One region of the Shewanella sp. BC20 genome, then DNA from elsewhere that is predicted to be linked to it. Evidence: predicted binding sites of a transcription regulator. Region 1 holds the regulator's gene; the other holds the start of a gene.
What was found. The regulator MetJ, encoded in region 1, represses methionine synthesis genes. The targets are predictions, from matches to a motif close to TAGACGTCTAGACGTCTA.
Positions count from the first base shown of each region.

Region 2: a site for MetJ is predicted at 4,180-4,197, ahead of metK (methionine adenosyltransferase). Genes of this name have one in related genera too.

Region 1 covers NZ_NHRI01000022.1:57,776-65,319, reverse strand. The annotation lists gene nrfD (NrfD/PsrC family molybdoenzyme membrane anchor subunit) at 1-884, shown strand, start outside; gene CBX96_RS18700 (sulfite exporter TauE/SafE family protein) at 1,011-1,754, opposite strand; gene metJ (met regulon transcriptional regulator MetJ) at 1,856-2,170, opposite strand; gene metB (cystathionine gamma-synthase) at 2,393-3,556, shown strand; gene CBX96_RS18685 (bifunctional aspartate kinase/homoserine dehydrogenase II) at 3,568-5,961, shown strand; gene metF (methylenetetrahydrofolate reductase) at 6,242-7,135, shown strand; gene CBX96_RS18675 (methyl-accepting chemotaxis protein) at 7,202-7,544, opposite strand, start outside.
Region 2 covers NZ_NHRI01000007.1:145,827-153,370, reverse strand. The annotation lists gene CBX96_RS09610 (EAL domain-containing protein) at 51-2,066, shown strand; gene CBX96_RS09605 (hypothetical protein) at 2,059-2,400, shown strand; gene CBX96_RS09600 (hypothetical protein) at 2,407-2,856, opposite strand; gene metK (methionine adenosyltransferase) at 2,986-4,137, opposite strand; gene tkt (transketolase) at 4,617-6,611, shown strand; gene epd (erythrose-4-phosphate dehydrogenase) at 6,740-7,544, shown strand, end outside.

The DNA of each region.
Region 1 (7,544 bases):
CCGTGTATCTGTTTATGGCGGGTTTATCCGCCGGAAGTTTGCTGATTGGCATTGGCCTGCGTTGGTTTAATAAGGAGCAAGCGCAGGGGGAGACGAGTATTCTCAAGGCCGCAGCCATTATTGGCCCAGTGGCCATTTGCCTAGGCTTGGCATGTTTAGTGTTTGATTTAACGAAGCCTTTCCATTTTTGGCTGATTTTAATCAACTACAACTTCCAGTCTGTAATGGCGATTGGTGTCTTAGCACTACTGGCTTATTCACCCTTAGCATTTGCCTACGCGATTCTTGTGCTGCGCGATGAGCTGCCAAAGTGGGGCTTAGGTTTCCTCGTGCCTATTGCTAAGCTGCTGATGCCCTTTAGAAAGCTGATTGAAGTGCTGCTGTTTATTCTCGCGATTGGCGTGGGTGCTTATACTGGCTTCTTAATTTCGGCCATGAATGCCTATCCGATGTTGAACACTGCGGTATTGCCTGCGCTGTTTTTAGTCTCTGGTTTATCGGCGGGCGCGGCGGCTAATGCGGTGCTGGCGCTGGTGATGTTCAAGACCGATAGCCACGACAAGGCCTTAGCCAAAATGCATGGCTTAGAGCTGCCAGTGATGGCAATCGAAATCATGTTCCTGTTTATGTTGTTCTGCGCCTTGTACTTTCAGGGCGGCGCGGCGGCTGCGGCGCTGGCATCACTCACCTCTGGCGTGTGGGCGAGCGTATTCTGGATTGGCGTGGTCGGGATTGGTTTTGGTATCCCACTGCTATTTATGCTGTTGCCGACCGCGACGCGCCACAGCAAGGGCGCGATGATTATGGTGGCCTGCGCCAGCTTAACCGGCGTGTTAGCACTGAGACACTTTATTGTGTATGCGGGACAAAGCTATCTAAGTTAGTGCCATTGGTTAATGGCAATATCGATGGGGTAAATCACCTATCCCAGCAAGCAAAAAGCACCGATTAACGGTGCTTTTTTTATGGGGGCGATTGGCAGGATTCTATTGCGGTAATTATTGCGGTAATTATTGCGGCAATAGCTCAATCACAGATTTCACCGTAAGCACTAAAGCACTGATAGCGCAGAGGGCTAAGGTTGCCATCTTGGTCTTATGTTTATCCACATTCCCCACCAGTTTGCCCGCCACTAAATAGCCTAAAAAGACCGAGGGCAGTAGCATGAGTGATAACCACAAATGCTTGATTTCGAGTAGGCCCGTCACCCCAAGAATGACCAGGGCTATGGTCGAGCTGAAGATAAAGAAGGCCGACAGTGCGGCGCGAAATTTGGAGGCATCCTTACCCGCCAACAAAATCGCCATCGGTGGGCCACCAATGGCGGCAATATTACCAAAAATCCCCGAGACCACGCCCGCGCCAAACAGGGTTGCCTTATTCACGGGAAGAGTCAATTTATACAGGCTCAGCACCACGGCGACTGCCACAATGCCAGCAATCGCCAGACCAAGAATCGGCTGCGGCGCAAACAGTAGCAGGCTGGCACCGATAAAACCTCCGGGCACTCGACCGATAAGCGCATATTGCAAGCCATTGAATTCTAAATGGCCGCGTTCACGCAGTAGGGTGAGTAGGGCGATGGAAAAACCCATCACAATCACGGGGGCGGGCACTAATTCGGGGTCGACAATATACAGCAACGGGCTCGCCACCACGGCAAGGCCAAAGCCAATCAGACTCTGGGTGAGGGCACCTAAAAACACAATCACAGACGCAATGGCGAGCGTTTGTGGATCTATCAAGGAGAACATAGGATTCCATCAAAACAAAATAGGGATCGTTACTCTAACCCATCAAGCAAGATGAGTATTAACGATCCCTAATGATAAGTAGGATATTGGACGCTTAAGCGTTACTCCATATCTTCCCACTCGATCCCCATCTCGTCCATCAACCTTTTCGCTTCGGCGGGAATGCTGTCTGGGCTATCTTTCGACAGATCGGCATCATCAGGCAGAGGCTGGCCGGTGTAGGCATGCAAAAATGCTTCACACAAGAGTTCGCTATTGGTGGCGTGGCGCAGGTTGTTCACCTGACGACGGGTACGTTCATCCGTGAGGACTTTTAGCACTTTGAGCGGAATAGACACAGTAATTTTCTTTACTTGTTCATTCTTCTTGCCATGTTCAGCATAGGGGCTGATGTATTCCCCATTCCATTCAGTCATTGACTCACCTGTTATAACGCTAAATTCGGGGCAGATTTTAAACCCTTACAGATAACAGTCAAATTATTGCTACTATTTCTTAGTGATTGCAAACAGATTTCTTTATGTTTAGACGTCTAAACGTCTTAACGCCTATTGACGATACCACTGGGCTTAGGTACATTTAGACGTCCAGACATCTCTTTGCGAACTTAGGAGTTCCCGATGACCGCAGGCAAATTAGTGACCGAACGTCAATTAGCCACATTAGCAGTGCGTCAGGGTATCGAAAGCGATACTCAGTATGGCGCGGTGGTGCCGCCAATTTACCTGTCGACTAATTACGCCTTCGATGGTCATAAAAATCCTCGCGAATTTGATTACAGCCGTTCCGGCAATCCTACCCGCAGCATCTTAGGCGATGCCTTAGCTAAGCTAGAAAAGGGCGCAACCGGTGTGGTGACTTGCACTGGCATGGCAGCCATTACCTTAGTGACTACCTTGCTCGGCCCCGATGATTTGCTGGTGGTGCCCCACGATTGTTACGGCGGTTCTTACCGTTTATTCACTAACTTGGCTAAAAAGGGCCAATTTAAACTGCTGGTGGTCGATCAAACCGACGCCCAAGCGCTCGAGCAAGCCATCGCCCAGCAACCTAAGATGGTGTGGATTGAAACCCCATCAAACCCTCTGCTGCGAGTCGTCGATATCAAAGCTATCGCGAAGGCGAGCCACGCCGTAGGTGCTTTAGTGGTGGTGGACAATACTTTCCTCTCGCCCATTTTGCAGCAACCGCTGTTACTCGGTGCCGATATCGTTATCCACTCCACCACTAAGTACATCAATGGTCACAGCGATGTGGTGGGCGGCGCGGTGATCGCCAAAGATCCTCAACTCGGTGAGACCTTACATTGGTGGTCGAACACCTTGGGCTTAACGGGTTCTGCCTTCGACAGTTATCAAACTCTGCGCGGTCTGCGTACCTTAGCCGTGCGCATTCGCGAGCACCAAAGCAATGCCCAGCGTATTGTGGACGTGCTGACGAACAGCTCTGTTGTGAGCAAAGTGTATTACCCAGGCCTTGCGGATCACCCCAGCCATGCCATTGCCGCCAAGCAGCAAAAAGGCTTTGGCGCTATGCTGAGTTTTGAGCTTAAGGGCGGCGAGGCCGAAGTGGTCGCCTTTTTAGATGCCTTAAGTTTATTTAGCGTGGCCGAGAGCTTAGGTGGCGTTGAGAGTCTCGTGGCCGTGCCCGCGACTATGACCCACAGGGCGATGGAGCCCCAAGCACGTTATGAAGCTGGCATTAAAGACACCCTATTACGTTTGTCGGTTGGTATTGAAGATGCCGACGACTTAGTTGCAGATATTCAAGCAGGATTGGCCGCCGTTGCGGCTTGTCAGTAGAGGAATTCGAGATGGCACGTTGTCACTTACATAAATTTGGTGGTTCCAGCTTAGCCGATGCCGATTGTTATCGCCGAGTTGCCCATATTCTGTTAACCCATGGCCACAGTGATGATCTGGTGGTGGTGTCTGCCGCGGGTAAAACTACTAACTTTTTATATAAGTTGTTGTCGCTGCGCGATAGCAACCAATTATGGCAAGAAGAATTACAAGTCCTCATCAGCTATCAGCAAGGCTTGATTGAGCAGCTGTTATCTAACGAGCAGGCGCGGGATTTACGTGAGCGTTTAACCACGGATAAAGCCCAGTTAATCAGTCTATTATCTTTAGATTCCCGTAACGATTACCAAATTAGCCATGTGGTGAGCTTTGGTGAGCGTTGGTCGGCGCGCTTAATGGCGGCGCTGCTGCGTGAATCGGGTGTGGCCGCAAGCCATGTGGATGCCTGCTCGATTCTTGTGGCCGACGAGGCCGCTGTGCCGCAAATTCGCGTGCAAGAATCCCGCGCCAAAGTGCAAGCCTTACTGGCGGCGCATCCTAACGAGCGTTTAGTGATCACAGGTTTTATCTGTGCCAACGAGCGTGGCGATACCTTGCTGCTTGGTCGCAATGGCTCTGACTTTAGCGCCAGCTTAATTGCTAGCCTTGCCGACATTGAGCGCGTGACCATTTGGACCGACGTTGAAGGGGTATTTAACGCCGATCCGAATAAGATCAACGATGCGAAATTACTCAAGAGCATGTCCCTCGCCGAAGCAGACCGCTTGGCGCGTCTAGGTTCGCCTGTTTTGCATTCGCGCACTTTGCAGCCGCTGTTTAACACTGAGGTGAGCCTAGCCGTACGTTCAAGCTACGCCTCCCATACCGACTTTACCCTGATTGCGCCCCACAGCTCCTCGGCGAGTGCGCCTGTGGTGACTAACCTGAATGCCGTGGTGTTATTTGGCTTTAAGATCGCGGGCGATGTGGCCAGTCTGCTCGAGCAATTAGTCGAAGCAGGATTAACGCCACTGGCCCATTGGGTATCGGCGCATCAACGACTCGAGCTTGCCTATACCGCTGAAAACCAAAAACAAGTACAAAAGTTATTGGATGCGCAGGCCGAAGCCCTCGGCATTAAAGATCTGCAAATTAATACCGAACTCGGTTTAGTGGCGCTTGTGAGTGCCGATGCCGAGCATTATCGCCGCAGCTTTGCCCGTTTACTGAGCCGCGACGCTAAGCCCTTGTTCAGTGGTGACTTAAGTTTGGTGACCTTAGTGCCACAGTCGCAGGTTAATCTGCTGACGCAAAAAGTGCATCGCCGCTGTGCTGGCCCGCGTAAACGCATTGGCGTATTGCTGCTGGGTGTGGGCAATATTGGCGAGGCGTGGGTGAAACTGTTTAAGTCAGTTTCTCCCTCGTTAAATCAAGAGCTTGAAGCGCAAGTCGAGTTAGTCGGTCTGGTTACTTCCAGTAAAGCTTTGATTAAGTCCACTGGTGTGGATTTGGAAAGCTGGCAGCAGGAATTCGATGCCGAGGCAACACCTTGGCAGTACGAGCATCTATTTGAACAATTAGAACAACTTAACTGTGATGAACTGATTGCATTAGACATCAGCGCCAGCGCCAGTTTAACCCTGCAATACCCAGAGTTTTTCGAGCGCGGCATTCATATGGTCAGCGCAAACAAACTCGCGGGTTCTGGCCCGCTGCCTTTTTATCGGGAATTGAAGGAACAACTCGGTTATCGCCGTCTATTCTGGCGTTATAACGCTAGCTGTGGCGCGGGCTTACCTATTCAGCACGCCTTAAACGATTTGCGTAACAGTGGCGATAGCGTTGAAGCCGTTGGCGGGATTTTCTCTGGCACCCTGTGTTGGTTATTCGAGAAATACGATACCAGCAAACCTTTCTCGGAATTAGTGATTGAAGCGCGTGGTTTAGGGATTACCGAACCCGATCCACGCGACGATCTTTCTGGCCGCGATATGCAGCGTAAGCTGCTGATTTTAGCCCGTGAAATCGGTCTGGAAATCGAGCTTGAGGATATTGAGCTGCGCTCCTTAGTGCCTGCCCATTTAGCGGATATTCCGCTGGAGCAATTCCTTGCCCGTATCGGTGAGCTGGATGATGAATTGCTGCAACAATACGGCGCAGCGGCGGAGCAAAACAAGGTACTGAGATATGTCGCCTCCTTGGACAATAGCGGTGCGACCCTAAAAGCCGAGGTGGGATTACAGTGGATTGATGCGAATCATCCCTACGCCAACCTTACGCCCGGGGACAATGTGTTTGTGATCCGCTCTGCCTTCTATCAAGGTAATCCTTTGATTATCCGTGGGCCGGGTGCTGGCCGTGAGGTAACAGCGGCGGCGGTGCAATCGGATCTGACGCAGATCTGTCGCGATCTGCTGCAAGAATAGGAATAAACCCCGTATCTTCAAGTTGATTCGGCTTATATTCATAGACTTAAAGGACTCATTCGAGTCCTTTTTTTATTGGCGAAGATCAGGACTAAAATCAAGGTGGTCAACGAGGGATAAGAAAATGCCAAAAAGGGGGATTTTTTGGCTTGACTTAACGGCCAGTTTCTCTAGTATATGGACATATAGACGTCCAAACGTCCATATGGATTAAATTACTGCATTTATAAGTCGTACCAGCGCGATGGAGCGTCGCACTTGGGCGGTTGAGGAAATACACATGGCTTTTCATCACGCACAACATTCACATTCGCTAAACCAAAGTTTGTCTGAACTTAATGGCGATATTAATGTTTCTTTTGAGTTTTTTCCGCCATCAACCCCCGAAATGGAACAGATCCTGTGGAACTCTATCCGCCGTTTAGAGCCGCTGAATCCTAAGTTTGTTTCAGTGACCTATGGTGCCAACTCGGGCGTGCGCGACCGTACCCACGGCGTGATTGAACGTATTCAAAAAGAAACCAATCTGGTTGCCGCGCCGCATTTAACCTTAGTGGATGCCAGCGACGAGGAGCTGTTAGATCTGGCGAAGCATTACTGGAAATCGGGGATCCGCGACATAGTGGCGCTGCGTGGCGACTTGCCTGCGGGCAGCCCGAAACCGACTCGCTTTGCGGCGGATTTAGTGCGCTTACTGCGCTCTGTGGCCGACTTTGATATTTCGGTCGCCGCTTACCCTGAAGTGCATCCAGATGCGGCTAACGCTCAAGCCGATTTGATTAACCTCAAGCGTAAAATCGATGCCGGTGCGAGCCGAGCTATTACCCAGTTTTTCTTCGATGTTGAATCTTACCTACGTTTTCGCGACCGCTGCGTTGCGGCGGGAATCGATGTCGAAATCGTCCCCGGCATTTTACCCGTGACTAACTTTACCCAGTTAAAACGCTTCGCGGGCATGACCAATGTGAGCCTGCCGAGCTGGTTGCATAAGCAATTTGATGGCCTAGAGAATGATGCGGGTACGCGTCAGCTGGTGGGCGCTAACGTGGCGATCGATATGGTCAAAGTGCTATCCCGTGAAGGGGTTAAAGATTTCCACTTCTACACCCTCAACCGCGCCGAGCTGACCTATGCGATTTGCCATACCTTAGGGGTTCGCCCAAAGGCGGTATAACGCAGTAAACATCCATAAAAAACGCCGCTATTTAGCGGCGTTTTGTTTTTGGCTAGTGACTAATTCCTAAATCTTAAATTGGGAGAGCAGAGTCGTTAAGCGCATCGAAAGCTGCGCGAGTTCATCCCCCGCCCGCGCGGTTTGCACGGCACTCTCGGTCGCATTGGTCGCAATATCATTAATATTATTGACGTTTTTATTAATTTCTGCCGAAACGGCGCACTGCTCATTGGCGGCGCTGGCGATTTGAATGTTCATTTGGCTGATGGTGGATACGGCTTGGGTAATGGCTTCGAGGGCTGAACCTGCCTCATGCACCAGTGATACACAGCTCTGTGTGGTGGCCGTGCTGGTATTCATGCTGCTAACTGTGGCCTTGGCACTCTGTTGCAATGCCTCAATCATCTGC
Region 2 (7,544 bases), on a different contig from region 1:
TACTGAGTATCGACTATGGTTAGTGCATACCAATCTATAAAAATAGCGCTATGAAGTTTGAGCTACGCCAATTTCTCGATAGAAGCTTTCTTATCTCGATACGTGAATCCTTTATCGCGTTACTGCCTTTTATTTTAATTAATTCATTTCTCTCGCTGATTATTGCGTTACTCGACATCGGCATGCCGACTTGGCAGGGCTCTGTATTTCATCAGGGGATCAGTTTTTTTTCGGCACAACTTTTAAAGATTTTTCCGCTGCTGGCATTAATTTCCCTGTCCTTCCATTTTGCTAAATATTTGCAGCTGTCGGCGATTGTGGTGTGTTCTTTGTCGCTGAGTCTATTGCTCGCTATTAATGCCCAAGATACGGGGAATGTATTTAATCTCGATTATGTGCGTGCCATTTTGGCGGACCCACGCATTGCTGTTTTACCAATTATTTCGGCCTATTTATTACGATTTTTGACGGCGTGGGATGGACTAAAGTTTATTAAGGCTAAGGCGCTTAGCCGTTACTTAAAGCAACACTTAAACTTATTCTTCCCATTAGTGATTGGTTTTATTGGCCTGTTCGCCATTGTTGCTGAAGCCTCTATCTTTTTAGAATGGTTGTTTGCCCCATTCATCGATGCACTGCAGCAGGCGAGTCTTGGGGTGCAATTGTTTATGCGGATCCTAATCACTCATGTGCTTTGGTGTTTTGGGGTGCATGGCGATAATGCCTATCTGCTGTTGATCGGTGTCGATAATGGCTTAGTGGAATTGGTGCCGCACTTGACTGCTAGCCAGTTTATGGACTTGTTTATTCTCTATGGTGGCAGTGGTGCAACGCTATCCTTGATCATTGCCATTTTTATCGGTGCTAAAGACAGTGCCACTCGGCATATTGCTAAAATTGCCACGCCCTTTGCGATTTTTAACATCAATGAGATCCTGATTTACGGTCTCCCCATTATCTTTAACCCACGTTTATTAGTGCCGTTTATTCTGTCACCGCTGATAAATTTTATCTTAGCTTACAGTGCCATAAATGTTGGGATCTTAAGCTTTGAGGGGCACAGCTTTCCTTGGATCACGCCGCCACTGCTCAACGCTTACATTGCCAGTGGCCATATCAGCGCGGTGTTGTTCCAAGTGTTATTAATCGGACTTGGAGTATTGGTTTATCTTCCCTTTGTAAGGCGTTTCTCCTTGATGTCTGAGCACTATGAGTTCGATAGTGAGTTAATCAAACGCGTGCAGTTTCAAGCGGATATCGACCGGATGAGTGAGCAGCATTACTCACAGCAGCAGTCCGAATCACTGAAAGCTGAATTAAACCTCGAGAAGACCATTAAGGAGGTCTTGGCAGGGGAGTTACAGCTGCATTATCAGCCTAAAATTGCCCTCAGCAGTGACCATGTGGTGGGATTTGAGGCGCTTATTCGGTTGAAGGATGAACATGGCAACTTGAAGGGGCCTTACTTTATTGATGCCTTTCAGCGTGCAGGCTATTCCCATATCATCGACCGCTTTGTGATTAATACGGTTGCAGAGGATCTGGCCCGCTGGGAATTAGAAGGATTTTTCCCTAAAGTGAGCATCAATATCGACCCTAACAATATTACCGATCCTCAGTTGCTAGCGACGCTGCACGAAAGATTAGGCAGTGTTGCCAACCGAGTCGAAATTGAGATGTTAGAATCGGCCTTTATGTTGGATTTGAATCGCATCGATAGCAGCATGCGCCAGCTTAAGCAGCATGGCTTTAGCTTCTTCTTAGATGACTTTGGTATGGGTTTTTCTAGCTTAAGTCTGCTGAGCCGGATCAATGTGGATTGGATTAAGCTCGACCGCAGTATTCTGGCCAATACCAGCGAGCCAAAAGGGCGGACCTTGTATCTGCAAATCTGTAAGCTTTGTAATAGTTTAGGCTTTAGTTTGATTGCCGAAGGGGTTGAAACCACCACTGAGGGCGAGTTTGTTAAAGCGGCAGGTGTGGGTTATGTGCAGGGCTGGTTAAACGCCAAGGCGATGCCAGGCCCTGAGGCTAAAACCTTTTGGTTGGAGAGAAATAGTGACTAATACCTTAGTCAGCACCCTGCTGACGACATACGCCAATGCGAACTTGTCGGCTTGGGATAATTTGCGAGTCTTGCTATCCGAGTGTGCGTTGCAGCAATGTGAAGCCCGTGGATTTGAAGTCGATTGCGACGATAGTCGCCCCCATTATTGGCTGCAGATTGAAGATTGTTGGCTCGATTGTGGCAAAACCAATGCCTACAGTGCGGCTATAGTCCGTTTAACGCCTGAGGCAGTTAAGGGCGCAAGGATAATCAGCGTGCAAGACTGTGCACTGTTATCCGCCGCGCAGATAAACCTCTTGTGTATGCAAAACGCCCATTTTGACCATTGTTAATCCGGATCACAGGATTAACCATTTCCCCGTCGGGTAATTACCTTGATAGCCAAAAGGAAGCCGTCCCTGCAAGTACCAGGCTAGACGTTCTTGTGTGAAGTCGCATAGCGTGACTTCGGCTAACAATAAGGTGGCTAAGGTATCGGCATCATCTGCGACTAGCGCGCAAATCTCAGCAACGGGCATTATTTTCCACGTTTCCAGATAGGCGGTTTTCGCGATTTGAGCGACGATTTCGCTAGAGACTTGGGGCTTTAATCTGTCGGCTTGTTGATGGTCGCTAACACATAAGCTTTCATAGGGTTCAGTGCAGGGCGGTTCGAAAAAACGGTCGGGATCCCTTTCAAGGTAATTGGCGATGTCTTCTAGGCTGCCTAAGGTGTTGGCCATGGGCTCGTGATGGCCCACCTTGCTCGCCCAAGAACAGGATTGGAGTTGTGCGATTAACGGCTTCATTGAGTCTCTGTCTTTTGCCTAGAGTGAAAGCCATCTTGCTGAGAGGAATGGAGTTAGGCAATACATCCTAAGCATAAAAAAACCGCCCTTAGGCGGTTTTTTTGTGCGAAAGCGTGAGCTTAATGCAGATTATAGACCTGCATCGGCGCGCAGTGCGTCAGCTTTATCCGTCGCTTCCCATGGGAACTCGTTACGGCCAAAGTGACCATAAGCGGCGGTTGCTTGATAGATTGGGCGAGCTAGGTTCAACATTTCGGTTAGGCCGTATGGACGCAGGTCGAAGTGTTGACGGACTAACTTGATTAAGACTTCTTCAGACACTTTACCAGTACCGAAGGTCTCAACGCTGATAGACGTAGGTTCTGCCACACCGATAGCGTAAGACACTTGGATCTCACAACGGTCAGCCAGACCCGCAGCTACGATGTTTTTCGCTACGTAACGGGCAGCGTAGGCCGCACTACGGTCAACTTTTGATGGGTCTTTACCAGAGAAAGCACCACCACCGTGACGCGCCATACCACCGTAGGTATCTACGATGATCTTACGGCCAGTTAAACCACAGTCACCCATTGGACCACCGATAACGAAACGGCCAGTTGGGTTGATGAAGTATTTAGTGTCCTTGTTCAGCCATTGTGCTGGCAGAACTGGCTTGATGATGGTTTCCATCACGCCTTCGATCAGATCCGCTTGGGCGATGTCTGGGCTGTGCTGAGTAGACAGTACGATCGCATCGATACCAACAATCTTGTTGTCTTCGTAAGCGAAGGTGACTTGGCTTTTCGCATCTGGGCGTAACCATGGCAGAGTGCCATCTTTACGTACTTCAGATTGACGCTTCACTAATGCGTGGGCATAAGTGATAGGCGCTGGCATCAGAATGTCGGTTTCGTTGCTGGCATAACCAAACATTAAACCTTGGTCGCCGGCACCTTGTTCTTTTGGATCGGCACGGTCGACACCTTGGTTGATGTCTGGAGACTGTTTACCAATCGCATTTAATACTGCGCAAGAATCGGCATCGAAGCCCATATCTGAATGGACATAACCAATTTCACGAACCGTTTTACGGGTCAGCTCTTCAATATCAACCCAGGCAGAGGTGGTCACTTCGCCACCTACTAATACCATGCCAGTTTTGACATATGTTTCGCACGCAACACGTGCTTTAGGATCTTGGGCCAGAATCGCATCTAGCACAGCATCAGAAATCTGATCTGCAATCTTATCGGGATGACCTTCTGAGACCGACTCAGAAGTAAACAAGTGCTTTGCCATAGTAGGAAAATCTCGTCGTTAGCAATCAAACGTGTAGAAGCATCTACATCTAGACGGCTATTTTAGTGGAATTTCCCTTGGTTGACACCCCCTAAACTAAATATTTGTGTGTAAAGTGAGGTAAGCCCCAAATCGGATAGAGTTTGTGGCGCTGGAGTTTCTGCTCTAACTCAATGAATTGATAGTGGTATGTGGTTTTTGCCTTGGATGAGTTGGGCAAGTTATCGCTGAGCTAAGCTCAAACCAAGGTTGTAGTCTGATTGCTATGGGACTCTATGTGACAAAGGATATAACATATTTGAATTATTGTATTACAAATATGTTTAATGTGTTTTAAGATGAATTAGCCTAAACCTTCAAAGGTGTAATCCACCAGACTGGACAGTGGAATGCAATTTTCGTTTGCGTCGCTTCGCTATGTAGGGGAAAATATGCGTCCAAATTGCCCGCTAGACCCCACAAATTAAGCAGGAGAGAGCATGTCTTCCCGTAAAGTACTCGCCAACGCAATCCGTGCGTTAAGTATGGATGCAGTTCAAAAAGCAAACTCAGGCCACCCTGGCGCCCCAATGGGCATGGCAGATATTGCTGAAGTGCTGTGGAATGATTTCCTTAAGCACAATCCGAACAATCCGAAATGGGTAGATAGAGATCGTTTTATCCTCTCTAACGGTCACGGATCTATGCTGATCTACTCTTTATTACACCTGACTGGCTACGACCTGCCTATCGATGAACTGAAGCAATTCCGTCAGTTACATTCAAAAACTCCGGGTCACCCAGAATACGGTTACACCCTAGGTGTTGAAACCACCACTGGCCCATTAGGGGCGGGGATCAGCAACGCTGTGGGTATGGCGATTGCTGAAAAAACCTTAGCGGCACAGTTTAACCGTGAAGGTCACGAGATTGTTGACCACTACACTTACTGCTTCCTCGGCGATGGCTGCTTGATGGAAGGTATTTCCCACGAAGCTTGTTCTCTGGCTGGCACTTTAGGCCTAGGCAAACTGATCGCATTTTGGGATGACAACGGCATCTCTATCGACGGTCATGTTGAAGGCTGGTTTACCGATGACACGCCAAAACGTTTCGAATCATACGGCTGGCATGTGATTGCTAACGTGGATGGTCACGATAGCGATGCGATTCGCGCGGCTATCGAAGCGGCAAAAGCGGTGACCGACAAGCCAACCATGATCTGCTGCAAAACCATTATCGGTTTTGGTTCACCAAACAAATCTGGTAGCCACGATTGCCACGGCGCACCATTAGGTGATGCCGAAATCGCAGCGGCCCGTGAATTCTTAGGCTGGCCACATGCGCCATTCGAAATCCCTGCCGACGTTTACGCAGGTTGGGATGCTAAAGAAGCCGGTAACGCCCGTGAAGCAGCATGGAACGACAAGTTTGCCGCTTACGCGAAAGCTTACCCAGAACTGGCTGCCGAATACGAGCGCCGCGTTCTGAAAGGTGAATTACCAGCAGATTTCGAAGCCAAAGCACAAGCCTTTATCCAAGAATGCCAAGCGAAAGGCGAAGGTATTGCGAGCCGTAAAGCGTCACAGAACGCGATTGCAGCCTTCGGTGCGGTTCTGCCTGAACTGTTAGGCGGCAGTGCTGACTTAGCGGGTTCTAACCTGACCCTGTGGGCAGGTTCTAAAGGTATTCAAGAAGATCCAGCGGGTAACTACGTGTACTACGGTGTGCGTGAGTTCGGTATGAGCGGCATCATGAACGGTGTGTCACTCCACGGTGGTTTCATCAACTACGGCGCGACTTTCATGATGTTCATGGAATACGCACGTAACGCAGTACGTATGTCTGCGCTGATGGGCATTCAAAACATCTTCGTTTACACCCATGACTCTATCGGTCAAGGTGAAGATGGTCCAACTCACCAACCAGTTGAGCAATTAGCTAACCTGCGTATGACGCCAAATATGGCGGTATGGCGCCCATGTGACGCGGCTGAAACCGCAGTGGCTTGGAAAGCGGCTATCGAACGTCGTCATGCACCAACATCGCTAGTATTCAGCCGTCAAAACCTGAAGGCTCAAGCTCGTACTGCTGAGCAGTTAGCGAATGTGGCAAAAGGCGCTTACGTACTGCAAGACTGTGCGGGTACACCTGAGTACATCCTGATTGCAACCGGTAGTGAAGTGCAATTAGCGGTAGAAGCGGCTGCAGCGCTGACCGAACAAGGCAAACAAGTTCGCGTTGTTTCTATGCCATCAAACACTGAGTTTGATAAGCAAGATGCTGCTTACAAAGAATCTGTACTGCCAAAAGCTGTGACTAAACGTATTGCTATCGAAGCGGCCCATACTGACTTCTGGTACAAATATGTTGGTTTCGAAGGCACAGTTGTTGGCATGACTACCTTTGGTGAGTCTGCGCCAGGCAACGTGCTGCTGAAGCACTTCGGTTTCACCGTTGAAAATGTGCTGAACGCTGCAAAATCACTAGGCTAATTGTTTAGGTGATGGGATTACCGACAAAAGGTTAAACTTTTGAAAGGTTAATCTGTATAATGCGGCCTGCAATCGTTTGCAGGCCGTTTTTGTATATGCAGTACTGTTAAGAGGAAATAAAGACCTCAATGATCCGAGTCGCAATCAATGGTTATGGTCGTATTGGCCGCTCAATCCTTCGCGCTTTATATGAGTCCGGAAAACGTCAGCAAATACAAATTGTCGCAATCAACGAGTTGGCTAAGCCCGAAGCCATCATCCATCTGACCCAGTACGACACTACCCACGGTCGGTTTCAGCCCAAAGTCAAATTAGTCGATGATCTGATGCTGATCGGCGATGACGTCATCAAAATTCTCCATGAACCGGATCCAGCCAAGCTGCCTTGGCGTGAGATGGACATCGACATCGTCTATGAAGCGACAGGCGCCATCTTAGATCGCAACAGCTGCGAGGCCCATATCCACGCTGGCGCCAAACAGGTCTTAATCAGTCACCCTTCTTCTGCCGATGTTGACGGCACTATCGTTTACGGTGTGAATCAAGACTTACTGCGCGCCGAGCATACAGTGGTTTCTAATGCTTCTTGTACGACCAACTGTATCGTGCCCGTGATCGATGTTCTGGATAAACACTTTGGTGTGAAAAGCGGCGCGATTACCACTATCCATTCTGCGATGAACGATCAGCAAGTGATTGATGCCTATCATGATGACTTACGTCGCACCCGAGCTGCGGGTCAGTCGATTATTCCCGTTGATACTAAACTTGCCCGCGGTATCGAGCGGATTTTACCGCATATGAAGGACAAGTTTGAGGCGATTTCGGTGCGCGTTCCCACGATCAACGTTACTGCTATCGATCTTTCGGTAACATTAGATAAAACAGTGGATATTGCGACCGTCAATCAAGTGTTAGAATTGGCCGCCAATG